DNA from 4 places in the Sediminibacillus dalangtanensis genome. Region 4 is predicted to be linked to each of the others. Evidence: predicted binding sites of a transcription regulator. Region 4 holds the regulator's gene; each other region holds the start of a gene.
The links. Region 4 encodes Rex, which represses fermentation and respiration genes when NADH is low (regulators of the CRP and FNR family bind a similar motif). Its sites were predicted from a motif close to TTGTGAAATATTTCACAA; they were not measured.
Positions count from the first base shown of each region.

Region 1: a site for Rex is predicted at 2,767-2,784, ahead of qoxA (cytochrome aa3 quinol oxidase subunit II). Genes of this name have one in related genera too.
Region 2: a site for Rex is predicted at 3,875-3,892, ahead of ERJ70_RS18615 (L-lactate dehydrogenase). Genes of this name have one in related genera too.
Region 3: a site for Rex is predicted at 2,551-2,568, ahead of ERJ70_RS06225 (cytochrome c oxidase subunit 2A). Genes of this name have one in related genera too.

Region 1 is NZ_CP046956.1:1,073,949-1,081,866, forward strand. Features, by position in the region: gene qoxB (cytochrome aa3 quinol oxidase subunit I) at 1-1,662, opposite strand, end outside; gene qoxA (cytochrome aa3 quinol oxidase subunit II) at 1,734-2,660, opposite strand; gene ERJ70_RS05435 (SIR2 family NAD-dependent protein deacylase) at 3,258-4,046, shown strand; gene ERJ70_RS05440 (HD domain-containing protein) at 4,106-4,723, opposite strand; gene ERJ70_RS05445 (potassium channel family protein) at 4,716-5,480, opposite strand; gene ERJ70_RS05450 (permease) at 6,273-7,457, opposite strand; gene ERJ70_RS05455 (DinB family protein) at 7,728-7,907, shown strand.
Region 2 is NZ_CP046956.1:3,820,737-3,828,654, reverse strand. Features, by position in the region: gene ERJ70_RS18635 (histidine kinase N-terminal 7TM domain-containing diguanylate cyclase) at 1-683, shown strand, start outside; gene ERJ70_RS18630 (hypothetical protein) at 782-1,576, shown strand; gene ERJ70_RS18625 (hypothetical protein) at 1,542-2,141, shown strand; gene ERJ70_RS18620 (oxidoreductase) at 2,277-3,266, shown strand; gene ERJ70_RS18615 (L-lactate dehydrogenase) at 3,987-4,922, shown strand; gene ERJ70_RS18610 (hypothetical protein) at 5,045-5,440, shown strand; gene ERJ70_RS18605 (ABC transporter permease) at 5,595-7,541, opposite strand; gene ERJ70_RS18600 (ABC transporter ATP-binding protein) at 7,531-7,918, opposite strand, start outside.
Region 3 is NZ_CP046956.1:1,224,828-1,232,745, forward strand. Features, by position in the region: gene ERJ70_RS06210 (Crp/Fnr family transcriptional regulator) at 329-1,048, shown strand; gene ERJ70_RS06215 (hypothetical protein) at 1,144-1,551, opposite strand; gene mobA (molybdenum cofactor guanylyltransferase) at 1,862-2,458, opposite strand; gene ERJ70_RS06225 (cytochrome c oxidase subunit 2A) at 2,628-2,786, shown strand; gene ERJ70_RS06230 (cytochrome c oxidase subunit II) at 2,805-3,269, shown strand; gene ERJ70_RS06235 (b(o/a)3-type cytochrome-c oxidase subunit 1) at 3,270-4,913, shown strand; gene ERJ70_RS06240 (GNAT family N-acetyltransferase) at 5,487-5,963, opposite strand; gene ERJ70_RS06245 (helix-hairpin-helix domain-containing protein) at 5,983-6,441, opposite strand; gene ERJ70_RS06250 (DUF2642 domain-containing protein) at 6,600-6,983, opposite strand; gene ERJ70_RS06255 (GNAT family N-acetyltransferase) at 7,073-7,561, shown strand; gene ERJ70_RS06260 (hypothetical protein) at 7,570-7,918, opposite strand, start outside.
Region 4 is NZ_CP046956.1:313,992-321,909, reverse strand. Features, by position in the region: gene ERJ70_RS01770 (CPBP family intramembrane glutamic endopeptidase) at 9-719, shown strand; gene ERJ70_RS01765 (YdiK family protein) at 727-930, shown strand; gene ERJ70_RS01760 (MDR family MFS transporter) at 962-2,386, opposite strand; gene ERJ70_RS01755 (redox-sensing transcriptional repressor Rex) at 2,441-3,091, opposite strand; gene ERJ70_RS01750 (ABC-F family ATP-binding cassette domain-containing protein) at 3,925-5,853, shown strand; gene tsaD (tRNA (adenosine(37)-N6)-threonylcarbamoyltransferase complex transferase subunit TsaD) at 6,232-7,272, opposite strand; gene rimI (ribosomal protein S18-alanine N-acetyltransferase) at 7,269-7,715, opposite strand; gene tsaB (tRNA (adenosine(37)-N6)-threonylcarbamoyltransferase complex dimerization subunit type 1 TsaB) at 7,717-7,918, opposite strand, start outside.

The sequences.
Region 1 (7,918 bases), 760 kb from region 4:
ATTGACCTGCGGTGTAATCGCAAAGTTGTAATCAGGTACAGGCGTATGGGTGGCCCATTCGAGCGAGCGGGCGTCCCATGGATCAGAACTGATGTCTCTGGATGCATAGCGTGTGCTGTAATAAATGTTATAAACGATTGTCACAAATCCTGCGGCCAGCATGATGGCACCGACAAAGGAAATCATATTCCAAATGCCGAATCCAGTTGCTTCCGAGTACGTGTACATCCGGCGCGCCTGTCCGTCCAGTCCGGAAATGAACATCGGGAAGAAGGCGACACATGTACCGATGGAAATCAGCCAGAAGGATAATTTGCCGATTCGTTCGTTCAGCATAAAACCGAACATTTTTGGCCACCAGTAGGTGAGTCCTGCCAGCATGGCAAATACAACTCCTGGAATGATTACCAGATGGAAGTGGGCAACCAGAAACATCGTGTTATGGTATTGATAGTCGGCTGCCGACATACCAAGCATGACCCCGGTAACACCGCCGATTGTGAAAATCGGAATGAAGCCTAGCGAATAAAGCATCGGAACAGTGATCGTGATTTTCCCTTTCCAAAGGGTGAACAGCCAGTTGAAAATCTTGATTCCGGTCGGTATCGCAATCGCCATCGTCGTGATGGAGAAGATACTGTTGACCATTGCCCCTTGTCCCATGGTAAAGAAGTGATGCACCCATACGACAAAGGAAAGCACGGAAATCAACACAATCGATGCGACCATCGATTTGTACCCGTAGAGATTCCGCCGGGCGAAAGTCGGGATGATTTCACTGTAAATACCGAAGGCCGGTAATATGAGAATATAAACTTCCGGGTGTCCCCAAACCCAGAACAGGTTGGCCCACAGCATATCCATTCCGCCATCGGTCGTGGTAAAGAAGTTACCGCCGAATAAACGGTCGATGGTTCCCATGGCCAAAGCTACTGTCAATACAGGGAAGGCAAACACGATGATCAGGTTGGTGATCAAAGCCGACCATGTAAACATCGGCATTTTCATCAGTGTCATGCCCGGTGCCCGCATTTTTAATATGGTTACGATAAAGTTGATACCGGTAATCAGTGTACCCAGACCAGCGATTTGAATCGCAATCATGTAATAGTTGGTACCAACTGATTGGCTGAATTCATTTCCGGCCAACGGGAAGTACGATGTCCAGCCGGCATCTGGAGATCCGCCGATGACAAAGGAAATGTTAAACAGCATGGCTCCCCAAAAATAAAGCCAAAAGCTTAACGCGTTCAGACGAGGGAACGCAACATCGCGCGCCCCGATTTGCAATGGTACGACAAAGTTCATCAAAGCCATGATAAATGCCATGGCCATAAAGATAATCATCACTACACCATGGGTGGTGAATATTTCGTTGTAGTGCTGGGAGTCAAGCAACGTATTTTCAGGGAGGGCAGTTTGTGCCCGCATCATGATGGCGTCGGCTCCTCCGCGGAACAGCATCAGTAAAGCGGAGATTAAATACATCATACCGATCCGTTTATGGTCTACGGTAGTCAGCCACTCGCGCCATAGATAGCCCCATTTTTTTGTATAAGTGACACCTGCGACGATCGCTACCAAGGTGAGCGTAATGGCCACCATGGATGCATAAATCACAGGACTTGGATGAGGTATGGCAAATCTATCAAAAAAGTCCATCCTTTTGTGACTCCTTTCAGGAAATAACTCGAATAGTCTAACCTAACTTGTATTCTGTCAATCTACTAGTCTTACTCAGATGGATCATGGCTTTCATCCATGTTTTCATGGTCCATATCCATGTTTCCTTCTTCCGAGTCTTCTGAGCTGCTGCCATGGTTATGACCGCCATGCTCGCCCTCGGGAGGAGGAGAGAATTCCAAGTGTGTGCTGGAAAATGTCAACTGTCCAAGATGTCCTGGCTCCAGCAGTTCTTTGTACTTATCTTCCGTAAGCGGTTTTGCCGTATCTTGGACCTCATCGACCCATTCATCGAATTCATCCGGTGGAACGGCGTTGACGCTAAAAGTGTTTTCCGCAAAACCTTCTCCGCTGAAGTTGGCATTCCTGCCCATATATTCACCAGGTGCGTCAGCTGCCAGGTGAAGGGTGGTCACCATGTCAGACATCGCATATTTTTGTCCGCCAAGCTGTGGTACCCAAAAGCTGGTGATAGGCCCTTCCGAGTAAAGCTTGAATTCCAATGCTCTGTCGGTTGGAATGTAAAGGTAATTGACTGTTTCTATCCCTTCTTCCGGATAACTGAAATGCCATTTCCAGTTGGAAGATTGAGCATAAACAACCAATGGATCTTGATCTTCGTAACCTTCTGGAGTCGCCTCGACAAGATAGTTGCTTCGTACAGAAACGATCGAAAGAACGATAACAATAAGGACTGGTATCCCGACAATAATGCCTTCGACAATGTGATTTCCCTCGATATGGGGAGGCTCATAATCGTCGCTTTGATTCGAAGCGCGGTATTTGACCAACATATAAATTAAAATGGCAAAAACAGCTATAACGATAAAGGACATAATACCAATCGATAATAGGATGACATCTGCCTGTGTCTGGGCTTGCGGCCCTTTAGGATTTAAAATCATCAATGGTTCACAGCCGGTCAATACAGTCATGACTGCAAACATAAGTAATATCAAAGTGCCTTTTATTTTCATGAAAGGTACCCCTTTCTGTTTATTTAGTAGCTTATCAAGCAGCTAAAGCGGTACATGGTCTTTTCATTTAATTATCATAGTACGGCGTATGGAAAAATACAATTATATGTGAAGTTTGTCACAAAAGGTTCATGTTTTATTGTGATTTTTGTCACTGAATGTTCATGATTATATATAGGGAGAAATTGACGAATAAGATGTTCGCCTTAAATACGGAACAGCCGCTAGTCTGGTGGGACTTTCTGTTGGTGATTTTGTTTTTTTACAGGGTCTTATTTTAACACTTTTTTAGAACTACAACGCCATCGATGGAAAAAGGATCCGTCAAACCAAGACAAATTTTTTTCTGTTTGTCTTTTATCATATCCTCCTGCTAGACCGTCATTTAGCATCGAAGTATGGCAGTCCGTTTACCCATTATCGAAAAACTACCAGTGAATTCATTCCCTTTATTTACAGAATTTACTCCACTAAGCGTTATGAAATCGCCATAATAACAGGGAATGAACATGCAACTTGTTTTGTAATTAGTAATACCATTAGGGGCAAATGGGTAAAGTAAATGGATGTTTTGATCCATACAGCAGGAGGGACATTATGTCGCTTGAACTACTGTTAAACAAGATAGTCAACAGTGAAGTGATTATTTGGGCAGGGGCTGGCTTTTCTCTTTATGCCGGTATGCCTGCTGTCGATGAAATCAAACGGGAAGTCCAAGATTCATGCAGTGTCCAGGAGTGGAAACAACTTGAAACGATAAAGCACTTTCCAGATATGGTAGAGGAATTTATTCGCCTGCGCCATGGTTCCCGCAAACCAATTGTCGAAATCATGAACAGGATGATTGACAAAAATCCGGTGAATCTTTATGTTCATAAGCAACTTGCCGGGATTTCTACCATCCATACCATCATCACGACAAATTATGATCGGTTATTCGAACTGGCTTATGGAAACAGATTAGCAACAGTTTTCACAGATGCCCAGTTGGAAGAAGCAGACGAAAAGCCTGTACAGCTATATAAAATCCACGGTGATATCCGGACTCCGGAAAGTATGTTGATATCCAGCGGGGATTATGCAGATTATGAGGAAAGGCATACGAGGAAGATTTGGCAAAGACTGAAGTCATTGGCGGCTCAAAAGTCCATTTTGTTCATTGGGTACAGTTTTGCAGATGAAAATAATGATCTTTTCATCACCAATGTGTTAAAACATCTGGAAAAAAACGACCAACCATCATACTTAGTCATTCCTGATCTGCCGGAGCTGAAACTGACTCATTTACAGAAGAAAAATATTGAGCCAATCAATCTTACGGGTGAAGCGTTCGTCGATCATATCTATCAGCACGTGAACGGAAGTGGAAAGTCCGTTGAAGTGTGAGGTAATAAAAAAGCCCCTTTCTCCTTATAAGTCGAAAATTGGGGCAATATGATCAAGTTTTATAGAAGGTGGTTGACTTCGTTTAAGGAAACACCAGCTTTTTTCAACTTTGATTCTGCCTCTTGCTCGACCAATTGTCGAAACGAGGTTAGCGCCTGATCGAAGTCTGTGTGTTTGCCCAACATGAAACTCATTTTATATTCAACTTCCAGCCAGGTAGCAATGTCTGCTTCGTTATGCTGTAGTTGTGCTTCCAGCTTATCGAGAGCATTGGCGACTTTTGCTTCATAACTGGACTTATCCTCAAACTCCATCCACAGCTGCTGAATATCATTTCCTAAATCACCACCAAGCATCTTACGGATGTTTTCAATTGCCTGAAGCTCCCGTTCTTGTTTTTCCATCTGTGCCTGCTGGTTGTCCATTGTATCAAAAGCTGGGATATCCGTTGCTTCTGCTTCCACCAGGTCATGAATGGTGATCATTTTCAAAAGCTTTGCTGTATCGACTTGTTTGCCAAGATATGGTTCCAGAAAAACCGCCATCAACGTCACCCGCCATGAGTGCTCTGCGACACTTTCTTGCCGTCCATTTGATAGCCAGCTGTGCCGCAGCTCATACTTTAACTTTTCAGCTAATTTAAGTACTTCTAGTATTCGTTTCAATGCTTCATTCATGGTTTATCTCCTTCGTTAGAGCGGAACGCTCTCTCATTTTTTCTTTCTTTAACTCGTTCAGTAGTAAAGCAAGTTGATTCACTTCTGAATAGGTAAGGCTGTCAAAACGATTTAATTGGTTTTGAACAAATTCAACTGTAGGATGTTTCGTTTGCTTTTCTTTCACGAAAAAAGTAGTTATCGATCCGGTAAGCATTCCGATTATGCCTATGCCAATTAACATTAAAAACACAGCAATCAACCTCCCCGGAGCAGTAGAAGGGGAAATATCTCCATACCCCACTGTGGTGGTAGTGACAATCGACCACCACAGCCCATCCATAAAACTGTCGATATTTGGCTCAACATATCGCACAATGATGGTTGATATAAAAATTAGCAGGACAGACACTGTTAATACTCTATCTAAGCCATTGGTCCGAAGTATAGCAAATAGTTGCTTGTAATGATTTTTAGACAACGAAATGATTCGCAAAACTCTATATAACCTAGCTATACGAGCTGTTTGAAAAAGGGCATCAAGTGGCAACGCCGCGATAATATCCAAAGGGTTTTTTTTAACATACTCCCATTTTGCAGGACTGATTATTAAGCGGATAGTCACGTCCAGAAAGAAAAACAACCATATGACAAAGTGAAGATAAGTCCACCTTTCTTCATCAAGCCAGATAAAGAAAACGGACACAAAGGCAAGAATGGCCATAAATACTTCGTAAGCTAATGTCCAACTGGTGTTCCTGAAAAAGTTCCTATTCATTGTATCATTCGTTATTGCAGCTTGCTATCTACTATTCTACTAAATTGTGTATAATTATGTAAATATTCTACGGAACCGGCTTAGGGGCATTTTCTATAAAGGGGGTACTCTACGTTGGTTGAAGGGTGCAGCGTCTAGCTATTCCAAAACGATAATGAAGAGAAAATAAAGAGCCTGGGACAAAAGCATGGCCACCAAAGCAAAAACCGAGTGAATTCTAAATGCCAGTCAAATTTGTTCGGTTTTTATTTGTATTTTCTCTTTTTATCCTGCTGTTTGATGCGTGCTTCGAATCGCTACGTTTTTGTGTTCTGATTTCCACACGATCAAGACAAGATGAACCGTATTTTTCTATTGGCTGATAGGTATCCAAACAGGGAAGAAAACGAAAAATCAGCATGGTCGTTCCTTATATTCTTTAAAAATCGGACAATAGCATAAGGATAAAGAAGTACTCCTGGTATCCATGCTGCTTCGCTTTCTATCCGTAACGGCAATAGGCAAAACAGAAATCACACCAGAAGAGAATGTATCTCCTTCAACGGAGGCAAGGTGCGCAGACTCCAGCGGGATGAGCGCGAGCTGAAGATCCACTTGGCAAAGCGGTATTCTTTTCCAAGTTAGCTAAAAGCCGTGCCCGCGGAAAGCGAAGTACCTTGCCGGAGTGGAAAGTGGCACCTTTTTATAAGGGGGAACGTTTTGCTTTTTGCTCATCAAAAAAACCGAACGAATGGTGGATTCGTTCGGTTTTCATTTTGGTCAAGATGCTTTTGTCCCAGGATCTTTTTATTCCTATAGCTTCAATACAAAATGAAGGATCGTTCCAACAGCCAAGAAAGCGATGCAAATCCAGGTGATTATGGTTTTAAACCGAGAATCCCCTTCCATGCTCATCATTCCAGCATGTGCTCCTGACTGCTTAAATTGTCGGAAAAGCCAGAGAGTGAACAGGGCAATCAAGGCAAAAGCGATATTGAACCAAAAAGTATAATCGACTTGGAAAGGACTTTCGTTCATGATTTGTCGACCGGATTCCGGCAGGATACCTAGTGCGGCAAATCCCCCGTGGATAAGGAAAGCTGTAATTACAATCGAAACATAAAATATACCAGCTATATAAAGAGCCAACTTCCAACCATAGTATTTTTTGTTGACCATCACGATTGGCGGAACAATCAAATCTGAATAAATAAACGCCATGATACCAGCGAAGGTCACGCCACTTGATGCCAAAATGGTTGATATCGGAATGTTTCCCATCGAACCGATAAAGGTTAATGCAGCAGCCAGCGGAGCGATCAGGGCATTTTCCAATACTACCCAAAAACCACCATCTGTTCCTGCCATGAATAACCCTTCCCAAAATGATTCTGGAACAACGGTTGCCATGATTCCGGCGATAGTGAAACCAATCGTAATGTCCTTCCATACCATTTGCCAATTCATGACGAACTCATGTCCAACCTGGTACCATCCTTTTTTTGTACGGATCTTCTTTTTCCAGTCAAACTCCTCCTGGTGTTCATCTTCTGTGCGGTCGCGGGCAGCTTGAACCCATTTTTTCGGCATGGTGATACGGGCCAGGATGGAGACAACCATGATCAAAAGAATACCTCCGATGATTTCTGCTACGACAAATTGCCATCCTAAAAAGATATAAATCAAAATTCCTAATTCTATTACCAGGTTTGTTGATGAAAATAAAAATGCAAGTGTAGCGACAAAATGTGCGCCTTTTTTGAATAAGCTTTTTCCGGCAGCAAGAGCTGCAAAGGAACAAGAGGAGCTAATTGCCCCGAAAAGTGTTGCAAGTCCGATTGATTTAGCATTGTCTTTTCCAATATATTTGGCTAATTTTCCTTGAGGGATGAAAGCCTGGATCATCGAGCTGATTAAATATCCGAGTATGAATGCCCATCCAGCTTTCCAAAAAAAGCCGAGGGACGTAATCGCTGATTGTCCGAATTGTTCCCACATAGTAGTCACCTCCATTATTTCTTATCGTAAATACCAAGAACTGTTTCGATGGGATAAAATTCGACTTCTCATGTTTTATTTCCACTCACTTCCTGCCGCTAAACGGTACGAAGAGCTTATGTATTCTTGATAGGGTGGGGACGAGGAGAATACGCCTATTCGCGCATATATACTGGCGGCAAAAGAAATATTGCCTGCAAGAATAGCAGGTAACTCGTCTGCTTCTCATCCGGTCTGGCCTGAGATGAATCTGGCGGATGTACGTAAAGGATGCGAGAGCACCACTTGAACGTTGAAACGATTTTGGAAAATGGGGAATTCGATAAGTTAGTAACCTACCAAACCAGTACAGGAAAATCTTGTACACATTCGCTAGGCGACATCTTGGTTCATTTGGCATTGCATGGTGAGCATCACCGCGGCCAAATCATCAACGTCTCGGGAACATGAAAAAGAACATG
Region 2 (7,918 bases), 590 kb from region 4:
TTCTTTCAGGAGCACCGCTTCCTTCCAAAATAGAACCAGTGGATTTCCAAAGAGAGGTCCTATTAACGGTTGATGATGCAAGGCGTACCTATCAGGTTCGGACAGCTCCACTCCAGCAAGCGAAGGGTCTATTGATTATTTTTACCGACATCACGGAAATAAAAAGGCTTCAGCTACGGTTAGAGAATTTAGCCTACTATGATGAACTTACCCAACTATATAACCGACGAGCGTTTTTCCAAAAGTGCGAGGAAGCATTCAGTGAAGCAAAAAATAACGCTTTGCCACTTACCGTGATCTTGATGGATGTAGATTTCTTCAAAAATGTGAACGATACATATGGACACCATATCGGGGATCAATTGCTTATCCATGTGGCAAAGATCTGCCAGGACCAATTACAGGAAAACATTCTTTTTGCCCGTTACGGCGGGGAAGAATTTGTGCTGGGGATGGCAGGAAAGAATGCACGGGAGGGCTGGGAGCTGGCTGAACAACTGCGCACGAGTGTGGAGACTCATGCGCTCCAGACAACTGAGGGAATGGTTTCTGTCACCTTAAGCTGCGGGGTTGCGGAGGCGGAGAAAGTACCGGAAGAGACCCTGAACTTAGTTTTGAATAAAGCGGATAAAGCGCTCTATGCCGCAAAAGGAGAAGGACGAAATCAGGTGAAGATTTATTAACGCATTCGAATGCCTTTTTCCAATAATTATTAAAAATTTCCAACAACTTACCGATATATAGAGAAAGAGAACGTAACCGACAAAAGGGGTGCTTTTACATGAAAGTCGATTTAAGTGTAAAGGGACACTATGGTGAGCGCAGCCAGTTCCAACCGTTCAATACGAGTTTTCTAAACAAAAGCGATTGGAATAAAACATTACCAGCAGCAGAGAAACCTGCTTCTATAAATGCTCATAAGGAGGAGGCACTCCGACGGATGATGTCTCCTGTGCTGGTGAACCTATCTAAAAAGGGAGATGGCACGATTTCTTTCGATAAGCAGGGATATAGCCGGGAGGAAGTATTGGCAATGCGCGAAAGTGATTTGGAAGGCATGGATATAAACTGGGCATCTTTGGAGTTACAGCTCACCAATCGGAATGCAAGTGTATCGTCCACCGATAACATTGCGAACGATCTTGACTATCTGGCATCACAATATGTTCAGTTTGCCCAACAGATAAAACAGAGCTACTCGGGTGAGAAGCAGGCAGACCAGCTTCAAAAGCTTGAAGCTATCATTGGTACGCAAATCGAAGAATATGCAGAATCATTTTCCACCATCGTTGGGGGGTTCCTCGAGAATAATGGAGTCAGTGGTGAACAAACAGCGTTAAAAGATAGTGTTTTATCACAATTCCAGCAAAGAAAAGAGCAGTATCAAACATTTGTGGAGCAGAATGAGGATTTTGCAGGGATCAGGGGAACCGCGGATGAGTGGCTGCTAGCCGATAACCAATTTATGGCGGAACAACTGCAGCATGCATATACAAAGGAAAAAGTCGAGGGAAAAGATAAGGAAAACAAAGGGTATGGTGATGGAGGACTTAGCCGCGGTCGGCATATTGGCTAAGGAGACACGGAACGTTGGGTATAACTCCCGGCAGCTTGGGTACAACAAGCATAAATCGGAAGAAGAATTCGGCGTCGAACTTGGTTTGACTGCCATGAAGTTTTCGCTGCTTACCGATACCTACGATATCAGTGACAGCGTAAAGGCAAAGCTGGGAACGGCATTCGATGCCTTTATTGAAAAGCAAAACCAAAAAGCGGAGGATTATATAATCAACAGGAGAAATGATCCGTTCACAAGGGATAAGGAATCGTATGCCGTTGAGTGGGATAAACAACTTGTTTCCGAGATTGTCAGCAGCATGGCGGGAAGTTTAGGAGAAAACGACTTCAATGCTGCATTTAAGCAAGCTGTGAAAACCGCTATGCAATCCTATGCCGATAAGACACAGAATGATCAAACCGACAGCCTTTCCCGGTATCACCCTTACCATAATACTTGGAACACTAGCGATTATATCGGTGATTGGAACCGTTTTGTAGAGCGTCTGTCGGGTGGAAATGAACGGGAGGATGTAAAGGTGTCCGATCATTTATCCTTTTCGACTGTGGATCTTTCCATATAGGCAGAGCATCATGCTTGCCTTGAAGTCCACTCCGAGGTTTATAGTAGGTTACATAGTGAAATGTGGTACAAAAGCTGGTAGAAAGACCACTTTGGTTCCACGCATTCACTACTAAACGAAAGGAGTGTTGCAGCAGTGAATATACATCCTGATCAAAAACCGATTGGGTCCGGTTTCGATCCTTATGCAACTGCTTCAGAAGTGATAGGAGATATGGATTTATCAGGGAAAACAGCCATTGTAACGGGCGGTTATTCAGGCATCGGCCTGGAAACTACCAGGGTGTTGACGAACGCCGGAGCAACTGTGGTTGTCCCTGTCCGGAATGTGGAAAAAGGGGAGGAAGCGCTGAAAGGTCTTCCCAATGTGGAGTTAAATACCATGGATTTACTTGATCCTGCCTCTATCGACAAATTCGCAGAGGATTTCCTTGCCTCAAAACGTCCATTGGATATGCTCATCAACAGTGCAGGGATCATGGCGCCACCATTAAGGCGAGATGAGCGGGGCTATGAATCCCAATTCGCAACCAACCATCTTGGTCATTTTCAACTGACTGCCCGTCTGTGGCCAGCTTTAAAGCAAGCGGATGGCGCCAGAGTTGTGGCGGTCTCATCGCGTGGGCATCGGCTGGGAAACATTGACTTTGAGGACCCTCATTATGAGCATCATGCGTACGATAAGTGGAAAGCATACGCACAGTCGAAAACAGCGAACAGTTTATTCGCCCTGGAATTGGACGAACGAGGAAAGGCCCACCATGTCCGTGCCTTTTCGGTACATCCTGGGTTGATTCCGAGCACTGACTTGGGTAGGGACTTAACCGAGGAAGAGTTTGGACCGAAGCAAATGAAAAACAGCAAGAACGGATCCGGATCCAAGGAGGAGACGCCGCAATTCCATACCATTGAGCAGGGAGCCGCCACCGTTGTCTGGTGTGCTGTGAGCCCGCAGCTTGATGGGCTTGGCGGAGTTTACTGCGAAGACGTCGATATCGCAGAAGTCGTTCCGGAAGACAGTGAGAAAGCCACAGGTGTCCGACCGTGGGCGGTTGATCCTGATGCGGCCCGCCGCTTATGGAAGTTGAGTGAGGAAAATACCGGAGTTCCTTTCACCGTTTCGTAAAACATTATAAGGAAAAGATAGCCATCAAGCAGGTACACGATTTGTATCTCACTTGGTGGCTTTAGTATTAAGATTATTTCTTCTGCATCTGTTCATAGCGATCAATCTTATAATCAACGAGCTCCAACGCTTATCGATTTCATTGCGCTGTTCTAGCAGGTTTTCCTGTTGTACGTATGATTTCCCCCGCTGTTCTAATGAAATCCGGGAATCACCGGTACCAAGGAAAAAAATTTTTGGAGATCCCTGATGCTCATATCGGTAGCACGAAAACATTAAATCATTTTCAACGCGTAAGTGTTCCTTTCAGAAAATCGACGGTAGCCGTTTTTTCTCGCTCTAAATCAGGGAGTAAGCCGGCTTTATCATAGTAACGGATGGTATCAGTGAAATATTTAATTGCTCCGCGACTTGTTTGATTGTTTTTGGCATGGGAAACATCCTATCTGATTGTGTGATTATCTTTGAAAATGGGAAAGGTACTTAGGAAACAGTATATACCTTGGAGTATACTTCAAGGAAACCAATAAATGTCTATAGAGGCAGTCGTTCCTTTGCTGCTTTTTCAAGAAGCATTGCAAATCACAAAAGGTTATATTATAATTTAATTGTGAAGTGTTTCACAAAATAAAATAAATAAGGTGAAAAATTTTTGTGTCTCATTGTGAACTGAATCACAATTTATCCTGATGAAATGGGAAATGGGAGGAAACCATGATGATGAATTTGACACCTGGCAGCAAAGTTGTATTGGTCGGTACAGGAGCGGTTGGATCCAGCTATGCTTATACACTGATGAACCAAGGAATTTGTGATGAGCTTGTGTTGGTTGACTTGAATGAAGAAAAAGCGAGAGGCGATGTCATGGATTTGGATCATGGAATAGTCTATGCACCGAGTTCGATGCAAATAAGGTTCGGCAGTTACCAGGATTGTCACGATGCAGCACTTGTCGTGATATGTGCCGGTGCAGCACAAAAACCGGGAGAAACAAGACTGGATTTGGTAACGAAAAATGTGAAAATCTTTGAATCGATTGTCACCAATGTAATGGACTCCGGATTCAATGGCATTTTTCTGGTGGCTACCAATCCGGCAGACATTTTAACCTATGCAACAAGAAAGTATTCCGGCCTGCCAAAAGAACGAGTGATTGGCTCGGGAACGATTTTGGACTCGGCAAGATTCCGTTATTTACTTGGGGAAGAATTTGAAACTGCCCCTACGAGCGTTCACGGCTATATTATCGGGGAACACGGAGATTCTCAGCTTCCGGTTTGGAGTTCTGCGAATATCTCCGGCACACCGATAGCCCCTAAGTTGACGGAAGAAAGAAAACAGGAGATTTCGACCCAGGTGCGGGAGGCAGCTTATAAAATCATCGAATCCAAAGGGGCGACTTTTTACGGAATCGCTATGGGATTGGCGAAAATTACGAGAGCCATCTTGAAAAATGAAAATGTCGTCCTTCCGGTTGGCGCCATGCTGGATGGGGAATTCGGTCAGAAGGATGTCTATATCGGTGTTCCGGCCGTGATCAACCGGACAGGGGTGAAAAAGGTCGTTGAGCTGGCACTTGATGAAAAAGAACAAAACCAGTTTGATCATTCGGTGAAAACGTTGAAAGATATTCAAGCCACCATTTGGGGAGAGTAAAGAGGACTCCTTGCTACTTTCTTTGCAATTATTCCATCCACTATCGTCACGTAAAGAAGATAGGTGACAGGCAGGGGTAATAGCTTAAGCTGCAACTGGAACATAATAAGGGTAAAGTCAGGTTGCGGAAGGAAATCGGATTGAAGCATCATCACTTGGTAAAACAAGCTGTAAAGCATCGCCAACAGAAGCAAATAGAAAAAGGTAAGGGCAATTTACATTGGTGGCAGCTGTCCTTGATCGGAGTCGGATCCATCATCGGAGCGGTTTTTTTTCTCGGTACAGGACTTTCCATCAAAACGGCGGGCCCGTCCATTTTTATTGGTTATCTGATAGCCGGTCTTACGATATTTTTTGTATTCAACGCCCTGGCAGAAATGACGATAAACGACACGGCACCAGGTTCTTTCCGCACCTATGCCACGAAAGCATTTGGCCATGCCGCAAGCTTTACTTCTGACTGGATGTACTGGCTGTGCTGCCCCCGGAAGGGGAGTGTTTCCGCAACGCTGGACTAGCACTCAACTTCATTAGGTCGAGTGAGATCCTTATAAAAGGTTATTTTCATTAGTGCGCAATTTCTATCAAAAGTGTAAAAAGTGAAAAGCAACAAAACCGACGAAAAGAGCCTAAAGAAAAAAGCCCTGATACCAACGGAATCAGGGCTTGTATTCACAAAGACTCATGAATAATTTTTTTGTAATAAAGGAAAGAAAGGAACCCGAATATCGAATAGAGCGCTGTATACAGTCCCATCACGATAAGCATCGGTGTCCAAAGTTCGGTGCCGAAAAAGAACCAGCCGGATCGAACGGCAAAGTAGCTGTGAAGCAGCCCGACAACTAGCGGAATTCCGAAGTTGAATATTTGTTTTCCACGGATCCCCTTTTCTAAGTCTTTCCGGGTAAAGCCTAATTTGCGCAGAATGGTATAGCTGGGTTTTTCTTCTTCGCTTTCTCCCATTTGCTTGAAGTAAAGGATGCAGCCGGAAGTAACAAGGAAGGTCAGTCCCAAGAATCCGACAATGAACATGGTTAATCCCATGATTTGTTTTTGGTTAAGTGTCGATTGGTAAAGGGAATAGTTACCGAATTCCTCACTCATCTCCATACTTTGGAAGATGTCATTTGCTACCTTAACCTGGTCTTCATCTGTCAGAGTGATGCCGATATAGGTCGATGCTTCCTGCTGTAACGCTGGATCTACATCACGCTTCAATTGGTCATAAGTCGTACGATCAACGATGGCAGTAGGAAGACCGCCTACGGTAAAGTAGTTGGATATTATTTTTTCCTTGGAAAGTCCGGCATAGCGTTGTAGTATTTCTTCATTTTTTCCATAAATCTTTACGTTGCCCTCCCCGTCCAGGTTGATCATTTTTTGAAGAGCGTCACTATAGCCGGTAAACAGTGTCTCATTTTCAGTCACATCAACCCCTTCGACACTTGCATCGCTTATAACAGGTACGGTCATTTTTCCGCCGTCTGTATTAAATTCTTCCAAGTTTGCATCGGTAATTTCTGTAATATCGACGTTGGCCGTCAACACCTCGATCTCGGTTGTTTGATAGGCAATGCCATGTTCGGTTAGTTTATCTCCGAAGTTTTTGGCAGCTTCTTGACTTATCAAAGAAAAGTCGTCCGGTGACATGGTTTCTGCTGTTTTTTCCGCCGAATAATAGGAAATGTAAGTCAAGGATAATAAAGCAATCGCAAGTGCTGAGACGGTGGTGATGATGGTCAGAAGCAAGGCATTCGATTTCATACGGAACATGATCGACGATAAGGACAGCACTTCGTTGATGTTCAGATAACCGTCTTTGTTTTTCCGGATTAGATTGGCTACGAATCGGACGGATCCTTTGTAAAAGAAGTACGTACCGATGATAACCGACCCCAAGATGAAAAGCATTAACATATACAACTGGGTTATGGAGTTGAAGTCCCCATCAAACAATTTGGAAGAAACATAATAACCCGTCAGGATCAAGCCAAGTCCTAAAATACCCATCAAAATCTCCCAAATTGATATTTTTTTCACTTTTTCTTCGGTACGCGAAGTGACACGGAATAAGGAAAGAATGCTCTGCCGTCTGATAAACAGATAATTCATCAACATGATTAACAGATAAATCGCACTGAACACGATAAGGGTTTGAACGAGTGCCTGCGATGAAAAATAAAGATTCGCTACGGCTTCGATCCCGGTTACTTTGAAGAAAGCCATTGTAATCAGCTTGGAGACCGAAAACCCTACTGCGATTCCGATTGCCAGTGATCCAAAATAAATCATCAGATTTTCCGCACTGAGAATCCGGAAAATCCGGTTTTTCGTCATCCCGATTAACTGAAAGAGTCCTATTTCCTGGCTGCGCCGCTTGATAAATAAGTTGTTGGCATACAATAGAAACACGGAGACGATTGCCACCAGCAAGACGGACGCCGCACGTACTCCTGCGGCACCTTTTATTCCTGATTTCGCCTCGTCCATTGCCGGATCATACTGCATGGTGACAAAGGCAAAATAGAGAGCCACACTGAAAACCAATGCAAAGACATACAAGTAGTAGTTTTTTAAATTCTTTTTCAGGTTGCGGACAATCAGTTGATTAATGTTCATATTGAATCCCGCCCAGTACGCCTTGGGTTTTCATGATATCCTTCAGGAAGGTTTGCCTTGTCTGATCCCCTTTGTTCAATTGCGTATAAATGCTGCCGTCTTTGATGAAAATGACCCGGCTGCTGTAGCTTGCTGCAACAGGATCGTGGGTAACCATGACGATGGTGGCCTTGCGTTTTTCGTTCAGGTCGCTCATTTTCGAAAGTAAGTCGGATGCCGACTTGGAATCGAGTGCGCCGGTCGGTTCGTCGGCAAAAATGATGCTTGGTTCATGAATGAAGGCTCGGGCTGCAGACGTACGCTGCTTTTGTCCGCCGGAAATTTCATTTGGATACTTGGCCTGGATATCGGCGATGCCCAATTCATCGGCTACACCT
Region 3 (7,918 bases), 910 kb from region 4:
TTGAGGCGAGGAGTATGATGAAAGTATCAAGAAGGGGATATTTATCATCCTTTATAAGATGTCAGTGAATCCTACGCTGCGGAAAAACACTACGCTTTCCGCGGGTGGCTGGTGAGCCTCCTCGAGCTAACGCTCTCCGGGGTCTCGCCTAGGCCATTCCTCCCGCAGGAGTCTTCGTGTTTTTCCTCCGCTGGTGACATGCTTCCTGGCACTCAATCTCTTTTTCATCCAACAGAAACGTAACAAAGGAAGCATGCATCTACTCTGTAGTCTTGTACAGCACTTATTTATGAAAACAGCAACATCGAAAAATGGGGAGGCGGATTACATGGTGACAGCTGTAAAACAAGAACAGGCAGTCGGCAACACCTGGCAGTTCACAAAAGAAAGCTTTGAAAAAATACAAGGGATCATGTATCAACACGTGTTTTCGGCGGGCTCCACGTTGTTTTGGGAAGGGGACGAAGCAGAAAAACTTTATTTTCTTGAGAGTGGTTCCGTCCGCCTGGTGAAAACAGCTGATGATGGAAAGGACCTGTGCCTCTATTACTTTCATGAAGGTGATTTGTTCGGAGAAATCCAATATCCCGGGCAGGAAGGACAGATGTCGTATACTGCCGAAGTCCTGCAGGATGCGCGGATCGGCATCATTCAGCAGCGTGATCTGGAAATACTGTTATGGCAGCATGGTGACTTGGCGATTGAATTCAGCCGCTGGCTCGGATACATGCAGCAGCTTACTCAGGTGAAGCTAAGGGATTTGATGTTCCATGGGAAAAATGGAGCGCTCGCTTCCACCCTGATCCGTGCTGCCAACACGTATGGCGTGCAGGATGGCGGAACCATCCGCTTTACCGAAAAATTCACCAATGCAGAGCTGGCCAGCCTGATCGGCGCTACTCGCGAGACGGTCAATCGGATGCTGAACCAATTGAAAAAGCAACAGATAATCGACATCGAACACGGCCGGATCGTGATTCTCGATTTGGCTGAACTAAAAGCCATTTGCCATTGTGAAGAATGCCCGCTTGGCATCTGCCGTTTATAGTGAATCCGTCTCCCCGGGGAAATCCCCGGTTTTTTGTTTCTATGAAGGCTGCTATAGCGGGTGGAATAGTTTCCTGTCTAATCGAGTGAAGCATTTTATCTTGCCTTGGATGGTGTTTGAAGTGTTATATTCATTTTTCCATCTCTGAATCGAACATATGGATCTTCTCTTTCACCTACAAGTAATTTTCCTTTCCATATTTGTGCTATTTCATGATACTCTTCTCTTTTTCCATTCACCTCTGCTGTTATAGAAATATGGTGCCAGAAAGTATGGCCATCAGCATATTCCACCTCTGAAATCTCGTAATCTTTGATGGCGTAGTTCTGCTCTTTTAAAAAGGCTGTTTTTTTCATATAAAAGTCTTTCGCCTCTGCTTCTGTTAGTGCCGTTCCGGTAGACAAGTGTTCGTTGGTGTTTTCTTGATAATCGTATAGGTACAGAACGTCAAATGCGTCTTCATATTTTCCGTTGATAAGGGATTGATAATAGTGATTGATCATATGTTCTGCATCTTTTTCCGGAAAGTAATTTTTTCTTATGCTGGGCCATGAAAGAACAACTATACCGAGGAGTGCGACGAAAACAACAAGCGCAACAACTTTTTTGATGGTAATCCCCCCACTTTTTCATGCTAATCTACCGATTGATTCTATCACATTTTTGCTGATAGAGAAGCGAGAAAAAGGAATCCTATGTGGTGATTGATTCAATTCCCTTTTAAAACCTACAGAAATTCTGCCGACTAACGCGATTTCTGAATCTTACACCTTATACAGCAACGTACAGGCAATTCTTTCAATCTACTATCCTTCATTCAACGATGAAGTGGTCGTTGCTACATACATCAGGATATTGTCTGAAAAACTGGCTGCTCCATCCATATCTCTGCAGTTCCGTCTCATCCATTCCCAGCCATTCCAATGACTGAAAACATTCGTAGAACGATACAGGCTTCCTTTTTTCTATACATCCACAAACCGTTTTCAGCGTCTGCTGACGCCGATATAATCCATGAAACGGAATCGGGGTGTTTTGGATATACGGAACGACTGCCGAATGACCCGTTTGTTGAAGTCTCTCCTTCATCGCTGCTGCCGCTTGAGAGGATAAAGCGGGCATATCACAGCTGACCAGCCAGATTAAAGGATAGCTGGCAAGGGAGAATCCGGCATGAATTGCCCCTAATACCCCTTTGTTTTTGTGAAAGACGGTGACAACGCGGATATCTGATCCGACCAATGGCAAAAATGTCATCGGATTATCGGTGACGAGCACAATTTCCTCGACAAATTGCTGCATTTCCCTGATTTGATGGTCGATCAACCTTTCCCCATCCAGTTTCTGCTGGGCAATCTCTTCCGCATATGGATGGATGCTTCGATCTGCTATTATAATGCCGCTTTTCATCCTTTCCCCTCCCTTGTTTTTTCCTGTTCAGCATAACTGTTTTGAAAATACAAAACTGTAATGGAAGTCACATTCCCGACTTATTGAAAAGGATGTGATATTTATCACAGAATCGACCTGTCATGTTCCGCTACAATCAAATTAGATTAAAGGGAAGGGAGCGTTCACGATGGCGAAATTGGATTCTGCCAAATCGTTCGAAGCCGAAAAAGAGCACGCCGGGAAAACAGAACCGAAGCTTAACGGAACCTTGTTGTCCGTCATGCTCGTCGGAGGATTCATCATATTATCCTGGATCGGGGTGTACGCGCTTTATCTATCCAGGTAGGAAAAGGGGGAGTAACAGATGCACATGCACAAGTATGAAAAAATATGGCTGATTTTTGGCGGTATCACCTTGATTGTATTCCTGTCGGTAATCGGTGTCAGCGCATTTGCCATGGGACATCATCCACCAAGCGATATGACGACAATCGACCCGGAAAAAGTAAAGGAAACAGCACCTTTCGATGACCCTGGTCTGAAGAAAATCGGTGACAATGAATATGAAGCGGTGATGGTTGCCCAGGCGTTCATGTTCGGGGAACCCTTAGAAGTGCCGAAGGGGGCGACCGTTCATTTCAAGGTGACGAGTGCGGATGTGGTTCATGGCTTTTCGATTCCGGGAACGAACGTGAACATGATGGTCACACCAGGGCATATCAATACGATTACCCACACGTTCGACGAAGCCGGTGAGTTTTTGATCATTTGCAATGAATATTGCGGAGTCGGCCACCAGGCCATGAGCGGAAGGATAGAGGTGAATTAAATGGAAACCACGTTGATCAATCGGAAAGATGCGAAGTTGAGTCTTGCCCATATTTATGTAGGCTTTATCGCCGTATTGCTTGGAGGGATTGCCGGATTGCTGCAAACCTTTGTCCGCAGCGGGGCGATTACATTGCCGGCGGGGATTGGCTATTATCAGCTGTTGACCGCCCATGGCGTTCTGTTAGCACTTGTATTCACTACTTATTTTATTATTGGATTTTTGTACTCGGGCATCAGCAAAACAACGGGAACGCTGGCTGAAGGACCACGAAAACTTGGCTGGGCCGGCTATTATGTCATGACGACAGGAACCGTGATTACCACGATCATGATTTTGACTAACGATGCCAGTGTGTTGTACACGTTTTACGCGCCGCTTCAGGCCTCGCCATGGTTTTATATTGGGCTTGCACTCGTCGTGATCGGAAGCTGGATCAGCGGAGCCGGCATGTTCCGTCAGTATCGTAATTGGAAAAAAGCCAATCCTGGTCAGCTTTCTCCGTTGTTCAGTTTCATGGCAGTGATGACGATGCTGCTTTGGCTGATCGCCACACTGGGAGTGGCAGCTACTGTCGTCCTGCAATTGATTCCATGGTCATTCGGCTGGGTGGACACCATCAATGTCCTGTTGAGTCGCACTCTGTTTTGGTATTTCGGCCATCCGCTTGTCTATTTTTGGCTGCTGCCTGCTTATATTTGCTGGTATGTCATCATTCCGAAAATCATTGGCGGAAAAATTTTCAGTGATTCGTTGGCCAGATTGTCCTTTGTCTTGTTCTTGCTGTTTTCGATCCCGGTCGGCTTTCACCATCAATTGCTCGAATCCGGAGTATCGCATACATGGAAGTTTATCCAGGTAACCTTGACCTTTATGGTCATTGTCCCTTCGTTGATGACAGCCTTCTCCTTGTTTGCCACCTTTGAATTGAGCGGCAGGCAGAAGGGTGCTAGAGGACTGTTCGGATGGGTGAAAAAATTGCCATGGAAGGATGCACGGTTCTTTGCACCATTTATGGGCATGCTGATATTCATTCCTGCCGGGGCAGGCGGCATCATCAATGCCAGTAACCAACTGAACCAAGTCATCCATAACACGCTTTGGGTCACCGGTCACTTTCACTTGACGGTAGCAACCAGTGTCGCTTTAACCTTTTTCGGAATCGCTTATTGGCTGATCCCGCATTTGACAGGGCGGACATTGACGAAGAAAATCAATTTGCTTGCCAACATCCAGACAATCATTTGGGTAGTCGGGATGGCGATGATGTCCGGGGCGATGCATACGGTCGGATTGTTAGGGGCCCCGAGAAGAACCGCTTATACGACATATAGTGATTATCCCGATGCATTGGGGTGGATTCCTTATGAAGTGGCAATGGCTGTCGGAGGGAGCTTCTTGTTTATCGGCATTCTCGTCTTAGTTTACATTGTCGTCCATTTGAGCTTTTTTGCACCAAAAGGGGTGGAAGCGTACCCTATCGGCGAAGTGGCGGATCAGGCAGAACGTACTCCGGCAATCCTGGAAAATTGGAAGCTGTGGATCAGTGTTTGCGTCGCTTTGATCTTGTTCGCTTATACGATCCCGATAATGGAAATTATCGAAAATGCTCCTCCAGGGTCACCTGGATTCAGGCTTTGGTGACATTAAAAAATAAGAATCTATTCCATTGAAAAAACATGCCGGAATCCTCGAGGATCGAGGACACTGAAAAAGTCTTTTCTAATCTAAAAGAGCTGTTAAAGTTTGTTGTTGATTCTCACGAATCGCTTATCGGTGGATGCTTGCCGCGGGCACGGCCTCAGCTAACTTGGTCAAGAAAATCACTTGACCAAGTGGATCTTCGGCTCGTGCTGTTCCCGCAGGCGTCACCACCGAACGCTCATCGTGGAATCAACAGATGGTAAAACGAAAAAGAGTGATTTTCTTTGATTTATAAAAGCAAGTCACTCTTTTTTCTTACCAGGAAAGTAATACATAAAAGGAAGGGATTCAATGTTAGACCGATGGCGATTTTCACAGCTAATGTGAAACGAATCGTTAAACTAATGAAGGAATAGATGGCACAAATCACTTGAAATTAGATAAAAAGTGGTCTGTATGGAAATTCAGTTCCATACAGACCGCTTTTTTAAAATTCTACTTTTCAAAGACCTCCAGTTTTTCAGTGGCCTCGAATCTTCTGGCATGTTTTTGTTTTTCTCTTTCTAAGTGAAATCAGTTCAGTATCCGGTACATCATCAGGTCATCGACATACTTTCCTTCTAAAAAAAACTCATCTACCAATCTTCCCTGTTCTACATATCCGTTGCGTTCATAAAAGTGGATTGCTGAGAGATTGGTTGCCAGGACGCGCAGACATAATTTATGGATGCCCTGTTTTTTTGCTTCTTTTTCGACAAATCGCAAAAGGGTTGAACCAACTTTTTGTCCCTGAAAATCTGGGTGTACGCCAATCACCAACTCCCAAACGTGCCGGTTGGAATCTAGCGGTATAGGACTCCGATAACGGATAAAACCTGCAACAGATTCATCGATTACAGCAACGTATTGACTGCCGGGAGGACAGCGTTCCTCATAAGCGGCAAGCGATTCCCACTTATGTGGGTGTGGAGTGTTTTCCACATTCCAAATGAGATTGTTTAGCTGCATTAATTGCTGTGAATCCTTGTGCAAAGACGGACGTATTTTCACGATTTTCCTCCTAGACGGATTACCCGGCCGGCTTTGGTCTTGACGCTGGATAACCATGTCTCTGCCGATAATTTTTTCTTTCAGCGGTAAACTCAAACCACTGTTTCTTGCTGTCCGGGTTTTCTGCATAATATACCACACAGCGAAGCTGATCCTCTACACACGGATCAATTGGTGTTTGGAGCTTCTTTTCCAGGCAATCCAGCAACTCAGCTGGATTTTCGCCACGCACCTCTTCAAGGGTGTACTTTCCAAGGTGATTTACCAGATTTTCTGCCAGACGACAGCCAATCGACGGTATTTGTTGGAAAGTGGCCAATCCTTTTAACAACCTGGCCCGATCATAAGTGATATCCATTAAATCAGATAGTGTTTTTAACTCTAAATTGGCAATCTGATGGAGTCTAATCTTTGCCTTGCGTAAGGAGCTTCTCTCTTCCGCGGTCAGCGGAAGTTTAGGGGTTTTAGGTGTGCACATGTAATCACCTCTATTCCAAATAATTGCCTCCTCATTTAATTCGACTTAACCTGCTGCTTTCCTTTAAATATTTTCTTTGTTTTGCAGGATTTTTGGTGATTTTCCTTGTATCTTTGTAGGGAGAGTAAGAGGAATGGTAAAGGAAGCTGATCTTGGCGTTACCGATACGTAATCGGCAGCCCTTCAAAATAAACAATCTGGGAAATACGGATATGGAGTGCCCGCGTTTTACTGATGTTTAATTGGATATGATCCACTGCAACGCCACTAAGCAGTCCCTCCACTTTTCCCGCAGTAGTCATCACGCTAATTTGCTGGCCCTGGTGCCGGCTTAAGTGGTCGATATAGACGGGGTCAAAAGGGGCCATATACTGCGTTGGTTGGGGCAAAGCCGGGACAGAATAAACAGGAGTTGTCGGCGAGGGCATTTGGTTGATATATGCCGGCTGTACGATCGGCTGCAGCATTACTGGGGTTTCTTCAGGTGTTCCGTCACGGATTTCCGATTCGGCGTTAAGTTGGGAACGATCTCTTTCTTCCATATTCCTATCACGTTCCTTCCATTGATGTATGGCTTTATATGTATGTCGCCAACATCCTGATTATGCCGGTTTAAAAGGAGTTGACAGGAGTGTTAGTAACCAATCATTGTATATTGCAACTGTTACAGCCCAGTGATTATGAAAGTATTCTCCGGCTTTATCGAAATGAGAAAGTGAGAAAATATCTTGGTGGCACTGTACCGGAACATAAAATCAGGGAAAACTTTCAGCATTTATTTGCCTCCGGTACGCCCTCTTGCCATTGGACGGTAAGGGAGAAATCAACGGAGAGCTTTATCGGCACGGTTTCGCTCGATCTGCATCACGATGGAGATGCTACCGAGATATCGTATCAATTTCTCCCTTTGTTTTGGGGAAAAGGCTATGCAACAGAAGCTGTCCAAACCGTAATCGATTATGGGTTTGCTACCTTGGGACTGCCAGAAATTGTGGCAGAAACACAAACGGAAAATGAACGATCAAGACGGCTTTTGGAAAGGCTGGGAATGGAAGAGTCACGATCAGTCGAACGTTTCGGTGAACAGCAAACGATCCATCGATTGCTGAATTTGAATTGATTGTTTTTTTATGAGTAAAAAGCCTGATAAAAATGCCGGTAGGTGTCTTGTTGCGACCTTATGTCGGAAAGTGGAACATACATCCAGCCCATTTCCTCCAGAAAGGCTTCATATCTTCTAAGTAGCTCTGTCTGCTGCAGCGCCATCTCTACATGCGCATTTCTCAACGCCATGTCCTTCATCATCAAAGCAGAAGAAAAATTGTCACCTGCCATTTGCTTAGCCGTGGAATGGACCTCCAAGGCAATCCACTGATCGTTTTCTCCCGCTTCTCCATTTTGCCAGTTTTCATATCCTTTTTCCTCGAATACATATAAAGGCGGTACTTCAATCGGTTCATGAAAAGCAGGATCAATA
Region 4 (7,918 bases):
AGTTAAAGGTGCCTAAACGATATTGGTATGTCATCATGACCTATATAATCATGCAGCTTTCCGGAGCTTTTCTCGTACCGTTCATCGATATGCTGAACATAGATCGGTTCACCTTCAGTGTCAGCTGGAGCATTATCAGCTTTGTTGCCGCCCTTGTCATCACCTTGCTGTTATTACGGCCGGACATGCGGCAGGGCAGTGACCGCAACGCATCCGGAGCAGGCGGTATCATCGGCTGGAGTGCACTCGGTGTGGCGATGGCTTACATGGCACAATATGCAGCTGTCATCATTGAAACGATGGTTCTTGGTATCAAACCAGGTTCCGAGAACACCATGCAGATCATGGAAATCGCCAGAGCAGCTCCGATTTTCATTATCATTCCTACTATCATTGCACCGATTTTGGAAGAAATCATTTTCCGGAAGATTATTTTCGGCAGTCTGTACAAGCGGATGAACTTTTTCATCGCCGCGCTAGCATCTTCCATTATTTTCGGACTTGTCCATATGGATGTCACCCACATCATTACGTACACGGGCATGGGACTGGTGTTTGCCTTTCTTTATGTACACACCAACCGGATCATCGTTCCGATTATCACCCATATGGCCATGAACACCATCACGGTTATCGCCCAGTTCAGTATAGACCCGGAAGAACTTGATCAAATGCTTGAACAATGGGAAAAAATGCAAATGATTTTAATTGGAGGCTAATCAATTTATGAGAACATCCCCGTTGTTTATGGCTTTCTTGTATTTTGCAATGGGAGCTGTATTCACCTATATCGCAGCTCAATCAGTTGAAGACACGATTTGGAACTTCATTACGATCCTGCTGGCCATTTTTGCCACGCTCGATTTTGTCGTTTCGTTCCGATTGATCGGTCTGCATGTTAAAATCCGCAAGTCGAAAAAAAACAAATAGCTTTGGCCATGAAAAAACAGCTGACATCGAGTCAGCTGTTTTTTGTATCGTCGTTCGGTTTCCCTTTCAGGATAAAAGAAATTGGGACAACAATCAGCATCAATAGCGACGAAAAAAGAAAGGCTTCATTGATTGCCTGCAATGCCGCCTCTTCTCCGGCCAAACCGCTGACAGAGGAAATTTGTGCTCTTCTTACCTCATAGTAAATCGAGAAAAACACAATACCGAAGGCGGAAAAAATTTGCCGCAATACATTGTTCATTGCCGACCCTTGTGCAACCAGTTTTTCCGGAATGGCATTCATCCCGGCGGTGGTCGCCGGCATATTCGACATGCCAAGTCCTGCCCCACGGACCGTGTTGATCAACAATATCAGCCAAAATGGTGTCGACAGCTGCAGGTTCCCCAGGGCAAAGGTGGTAGCCGCCAACAGCAGCAACCCTGGTGGAACCACATAACGCGGTCCTTTTTTATCCAATAGTTTCCCGCCAAGGGTCATGAAGAGCCCGCTGCATAAAGCCGCTGGCAGAAACAACAGTCCGGTTTGGATTTCATTTAGCCCGTACACATTCTGGATTAACAGCGGCAATAAAAAAATACCCGAAAACAGTCCGATCGATGCGGTGGCCGTCACCACGATGGAAACAGCATAAGTCGGGACTTTGAAGACACTCAATTCCAGCAACGGCTGCTTTTGCCTTTGTTCATAGATAATGAACAGGATAATGGCTGCCACGCCTCCAGAGATCAGGAGCAGACTGAACGGCTGTGTCAACAGTTCCCATGTCGAGCCCCTGCCGAGAGCAAACAAAATCGCCCCGACACCAGCCGTCACCAGCAGAAAGCCGGCTAAGTCAAATTTCAAATTCGGGTCAGGATTGGTCGGAATCAAATATTTACTAGAGATAATCAATCCGATAAGTCCAAACGGAATATTGAATAAAAACAGAAAATTCCACGGCAATAATTCGATGATTAAGCCGCCGATGGTAGGTCCGATTGCCGGGGCAACCATCGCGGCAACTCCATAGATACCGACAGCGAGCCCGCGTTCCTCCCGGGGAAACGCTTGGAAGATCAAAGCCATAGCGATCGGCATCATCAGACCGCCTGCCATGCCCTGCACCGCCCGTGAAGCGATCATCATCCCCAAGGTATGCGACAATGCACCGGACAACGAGCCGACCAAAAAAATCGATAAACCAATCAAGTAAATCTTTTTCTTGCCGAAACGATCGCCCAGGTATCCAGTCAGCGGCATCGTCATCCCCATCGATACCATGAAAATCGTCAAAATCCAGCCCACCGACACAGCGTTGGAGTCGAACAACTCAATGAAGTGCGGCAAGGTCGGATTCAGCATGCTGTTGTTTAAAATCACGGTGAAAGTGCCAAATAAAACAGAAACGACAACCAGCCATTTGGCGTCTATTTTCTTGATACGTCCACCCCCCATAAGTCTACGGTAAATCGTAAACCTATACCCTTTTCCGCGAGAGGGTATGCAGGGTTACTCTCCCTCTTCTTCTTCCAGCGGATAATGCTTGAGGAAGTATACCAGCGACTGTAGCTCGACGGATAAATCGATGTGATGCACCCGTATATGATCGGGAACGGTAATCCGTGCGGGTGTGAAGTTAAGGATGCCGGAGACACCTGCTTCGACCAATCGTTCGGTAATTCCCTGGGCTTCTGTGGAAGGAACCGTCAGTATGGCGACAGCCGTGTTTTGCAAATGATCTTCCAAATCATCTACATGGTAAACCGGTACCCCGCCGATTTCTGAACCGACTTTATTGGGATCGGCGTCGAAGGCCATTTCAATTTTCGTATTGTTGTTTTTCATGAAATTATAATGGAGAAAAGCCGTTCCAAGGTTCCCGACACCGATAAGTGCGACCTTGGTCACTTCATCCTGATCAAGGGTTTTCCGGAAAAAACTGAGCAGGTATTCGACATTGTAGCCGTATCCCTTTTTTCCCAATGCACCGAAATAAGAAAAGTCCCGGCGGATGGTTGCGGAATCTACTTTGACCGCGTCGCTCAGCTCCTTGGAAGAAACGCGCAGTTTCCCTTGATGGTGCAGGTTATTGATAAATCGGTAATATAGTGGCAGGCGCTTTGCCGTTGCTTGTGGTATTTTATTTTGCTCGTTATTCATACATATCCTCCTTACAGTTGCCCTTCTGTCCTGTTCCCGCTCATTCGTGCGGTGGTTCAGGTTTATCGATGCCTTTTTCGGATAATCGATGACCAGCTATAAAGCTCCTGTGCATCCTATCATTTCGTAACCGTTATCTTTTTTGATTAGACAGTTTTCCACAAACACTTTGCTTTGTTCTCTGGACAAATGGGTGTGGCTGCGGAAATCCACTACGCTTTCCGCGGGCGGCTGGTGAGCCTCCTCGAGCTGCGCTCTGTGGGGTCTCCCCTAGGCCTTTCCTCCCGCAGGAGTCTCCGTGGATTTCCTCCGCCGTAAGTATGTTATTGTTTTTCACCGAGCTTTTTCCTTTGTAGTCGGTATTATCAGCGGCTTCTGAATGTGCAGACTCCAATGATATAACATGATTCTGCTACCCTAGAAGAAGTACTTAGCTTATGAAGACAAGGATCGCTTCGACTCCTCGCAAGTAACAAAACCATGTACAACCGTGCTCATCAAAAGCGAAGTGTTATATGGAGTTCGCTCTAGCAGTACACCTTATTAGAAAATCAAAGAAGTTATTAAAGTCTCTATCAAATAGATGCTGTTTATCATTTACAATGTTACAAAGTTTGGGAAAGAGCTTTCCTTTATACAAGTACTTTTGCTTATTTTGTTTAACTTCTTTAGTTTATCAAAAATTCAGCAATAAGTCGTGATTTTATTCACATTCTTTTCCATGCCTCGAAATCGACGGAATGTATGAAACCAAATAATCGCCGAGAGCATTGCTGTGATGCTTGCCACCGTAAAGAGGATTAAGATACACTTAAAGCATTGAGGTGAACAAAATGATTTTAATGCAAGTCAATGACATCACAAAAAGATATGGCGCTGAGCTTATCTTATCCAATATAAAATTAGAAGTGCAGACTAATGACCGGATTGCGGTCGTCGGCCGCAACGGTGCCGGTAAATCGACGCTGTTGAAAATAATCGCGGGAATCCTGCCCTATGACGAGGGCGAAATCCACAAACCGAAAGAAACCACGCTTGGCTATCTCGCCCAAAATACGGGTCTTGAATCAGATCAGACAATCTGGCGGGAAATGCTGGGCGTATTTCAGCACTTTGTCGATACGGAAAAAGAACTTCGGGAAATGGAATTGAAAATGGGCGATCCGGATGTGCTTGAAGATCAGGATGCCTATCAAAAACTGCTGGCTGCTTACGACGCCAAACAACAGGCCTTCAAAATGGAGGGCGGCTATCAATATGAAGCCGACATCAAGTCCGTCTTGAACGGGCTTCATTTCTATGCACAGGACTGGGACACGTCGATCGCAGAGTTGAGCGGTGGCCAGAAGACCCGCCTGGCACTGGGCAAACTGCTCTTATCCAAGCCGGACATCCTGATTTTGGACGAGCCAACCAACCATCTCGATATCGAAACCCTCTCCTGGCTGGAGGGGTATTTGAACAATTACAGTGGCGCTGTCGTGATTGTTTCCCACGACCGCTATTTCCTGGACAAAACGGTCGAGACCGTCTACGAAATATCCCGGAATCATTCAACGAAATACCATGGGAATTACAGCAAATACTTGGAACAGAAGGCAGCCAATTACGAACGGGATGTAAAACAATTTGAAAAACAACAGGCTGAGATTAAAAGGATGGAAGAGTTTGTACAGAAAAACATCGTCCGTGCTTCTACAACAAAGCGGGCACAGAGCCGCCGGAAACAGCTGGAAAAAATGGAACGGCTCGATAAGCCGCAGGGAGACGAGTCCTCGGCAAAATTTGCCTTCGATATCAACCGCCGCAGCGGGAATGACGTATTGAAAGTGAAGGACCTTGCGTTTCGTTACGAGGATAGCGACGAGCCTGTCTTTTCCAATCTAACCTTCGATGTTTCTCGCGGAGATAGTATCGCCCTGGTCGGACCGAATGGCGTCGGTAAAACCACACTGCTGAAAACGATTGTCGGCGACTTGAAACAAGCCAAGGGGAACATCCAGCTCGGAACCAATGTGCAAATCGGCTACTACGACCAGGAACAAACCCGATTGCATTCCAACAAAACGGTCTTAAACGAGCTTTGGGACGAGTATCCGATGACCAATGAAAAGGACATCCGTACCGTTCTGGGGAACTTCCTTTTTTCCGGAGACGATGTGCTGAAAAATGTAACCAGCTTGAGCGGAGGCGAAAAAGCCAGACTGGCTCTTGCCAAGCTGATGATGGAAAAAGCCAATCTGCTGATACTCGACGAACCGACTAACCATCTTGATTTGGACAGCAAAGAAGTACTGGAGTCAGCATTGATCGACTTCCCTGGCACGATTCTGTTCGTTTCCCACGATCGTTACTTTATTAACAGACTGGCAACACAGGTTATCGAAATGCAGCCTGCTAACAGCACCATTTATTTAGGGGATTATGATTATTACCTCGATAAAAAACAAGAGGAATATGAATTGCAACAGCTGAGCGAGCAGGAAAACACTCCTGAGCAGCCAGCAGCCGCTGCAAAGACGACTTTCGAACAGGAAAAAGAATTGAAAAAAGAAAAGCGGAGAAAAGAACGGCGGATTCAGGAAATTGAACAGGAAATTGAAGCAACAGAAAAACAAGTGGAAGAGATCGATGCATTGCTCTGTGATCCCGAGGTTTATCAGGATCACGAAAAGGCGCTGGAACTGACGGAAGAAAAAGAACATCAGGATTTACAGTTGGAAAAGTTGATGGAAGAATGGGAAGAGCTTCATGAAGATTGAAAAAGGATGGTACCAGTAAAAGGTGCCATCCTTTTTTAATGGAGAAATTTTGCCGGTGCTGTGCATCGATAACCTAGCTCATCTAGCCTATAACCAAATCGAAAGGTTACATCCATTCAAACGAGTGACTTATGCACAGACTTACACACATACCAAGACCGATATAATAAGTTTTCCACCGTTTTATCCCCATCATCCACATAGAAACCTCCGTTTATCCACAGAAGCTGTCAACATATCCACGCTTACTCTCCCAAGGATTACTTGTTTTTTTCCACATAACAATAGTAATCCTGTTGATAAGTGTTTTACTCATAACAGAAAAGAAGCTGTCCCCTAAGAAAATGCAGGGAACAGCTTCTTTTCCTTATACCTATATTACCGGGCTGAGCCTCTGTTTCCATACCGCTCCAAATCAAGCGATGGATTGGCATTTAAGTCCCATCCCGCCCGATGTCCTTGCTGGTAAGCGACTGTGCCTGCAGCAGCGATCATCGCTGCATTATCTGTACACAACTCTAGAGGAGGTATCAACAACTCCTGCTTGGCATCGTCGAACTTATTATTCAGGGCTGTACGTAATCCTTTATTGGCAGCGACTCCGCCTGCTACAATGACTTGCTTCACATCGTACTGCTGTGCCGCCCGATACGTTTTTTCCGACAATACCTCCACAACACTCGCCTGGAAGCTGGCTGCTACATCCGCATCCTTCAGCGTCTCCTTGCGTTGCACTGCATTGTGCAGGGTGTTGATGACGGAAGATTTTAACCCGCTGAAACTGAAATCATACGAGCCTTCTTCCAGCCACGCCTTTGGAAAGTCAATGTTTGCTGCTCCTTCGGCAGCGAGGCGATCCATTTGCGGGCCACCTGGGTAAGGCAGTTTCAATGTCCTGGCAACTTTGTCATAAGCTTCACCCGCTGCATCATCGCGCGTCTCACCGATTACTTCAAAAGAGCCATGCTCATGCATGACGATCAATTCTGTGTGACCGCCGGAAACAACGAGCGCCAATAGCGGAAAATGGAACTCCTTAACCAGACGATTGGCATAAATATGCCCAGCGATGTGATGGACGCCGATTAATGGTTTATGTTTGGCGAAAGCAAGCGCCTTGGCGGTATTGACACCTACAAGCAGAGCGCCGACTAATCCAGGTCCTTCTGTCACAGTGATGGCATCCATTTCTTCAGCAGTCATATCGGCCTGTTGGAATGTTTCCTCCAATACCATGGTGATTTGCTCTACATGGTGCCTGGACGCCACCTCCGGCACCACTCCGCCGAACCGTTTATGGCTCTCGATCTGAGAAGCAACCACATTCGAGACAATTTCCGTTCCATTTTTGACGATGGCCGCTGCTGTCTCATCACAGCTCGTTTCTATTCCTAGTATATATACATCGTTATTTGTCATAGTTTCACCCACATTACTAATGCATCTTCATAATTGTCTGTGTAATAGTTTTTCCTGATGCCGCCCGGAACGAGCCCGAATTTTTTGTACATGTTCTGAGCAGGCAGATTGGATACTCTCACTTCCAGAGAAAGCTGCTTTGCCCCTAAGGCTACTGCCTGATTGATCACAAAGTGGAATAATGCCTGGCCGTACTTTTTTCCTCTGTGCTCCGGGAGAATCGCGATATTGGTGATTTGTGCTTCATCGATAATCACCCATAATCCGCAATAGCCGATGACCGTACCGCTTTTTTCAATGACGAAATAAACGGCATACGGGTTTTCCTTCAATTCATTTACGAAAATGTCCTTCGTCCAGGGTGTTCCGAAGCTGACTGCTTCCACTTGCATGACTTGATCGATATCCTCTACCCTCATTTGCCTGATGATTGTATCTGACATATTAGTTCTTCCCCTGTTGTTCCAGCCATTTGGCCTCTGCTTCGACTAGCCGTAAATATTCTGGTGTCAAAGCATGGACCGGCTCCGAATCTTCAACTGCTCCGGCTTCGGCAAGATATCCAGCCCGCGGATAATGGCTGACGAGCTCCGGAATGATGGCCAAATCCTTCATACAATCAGTGATAACCGGACGATGCAATTCG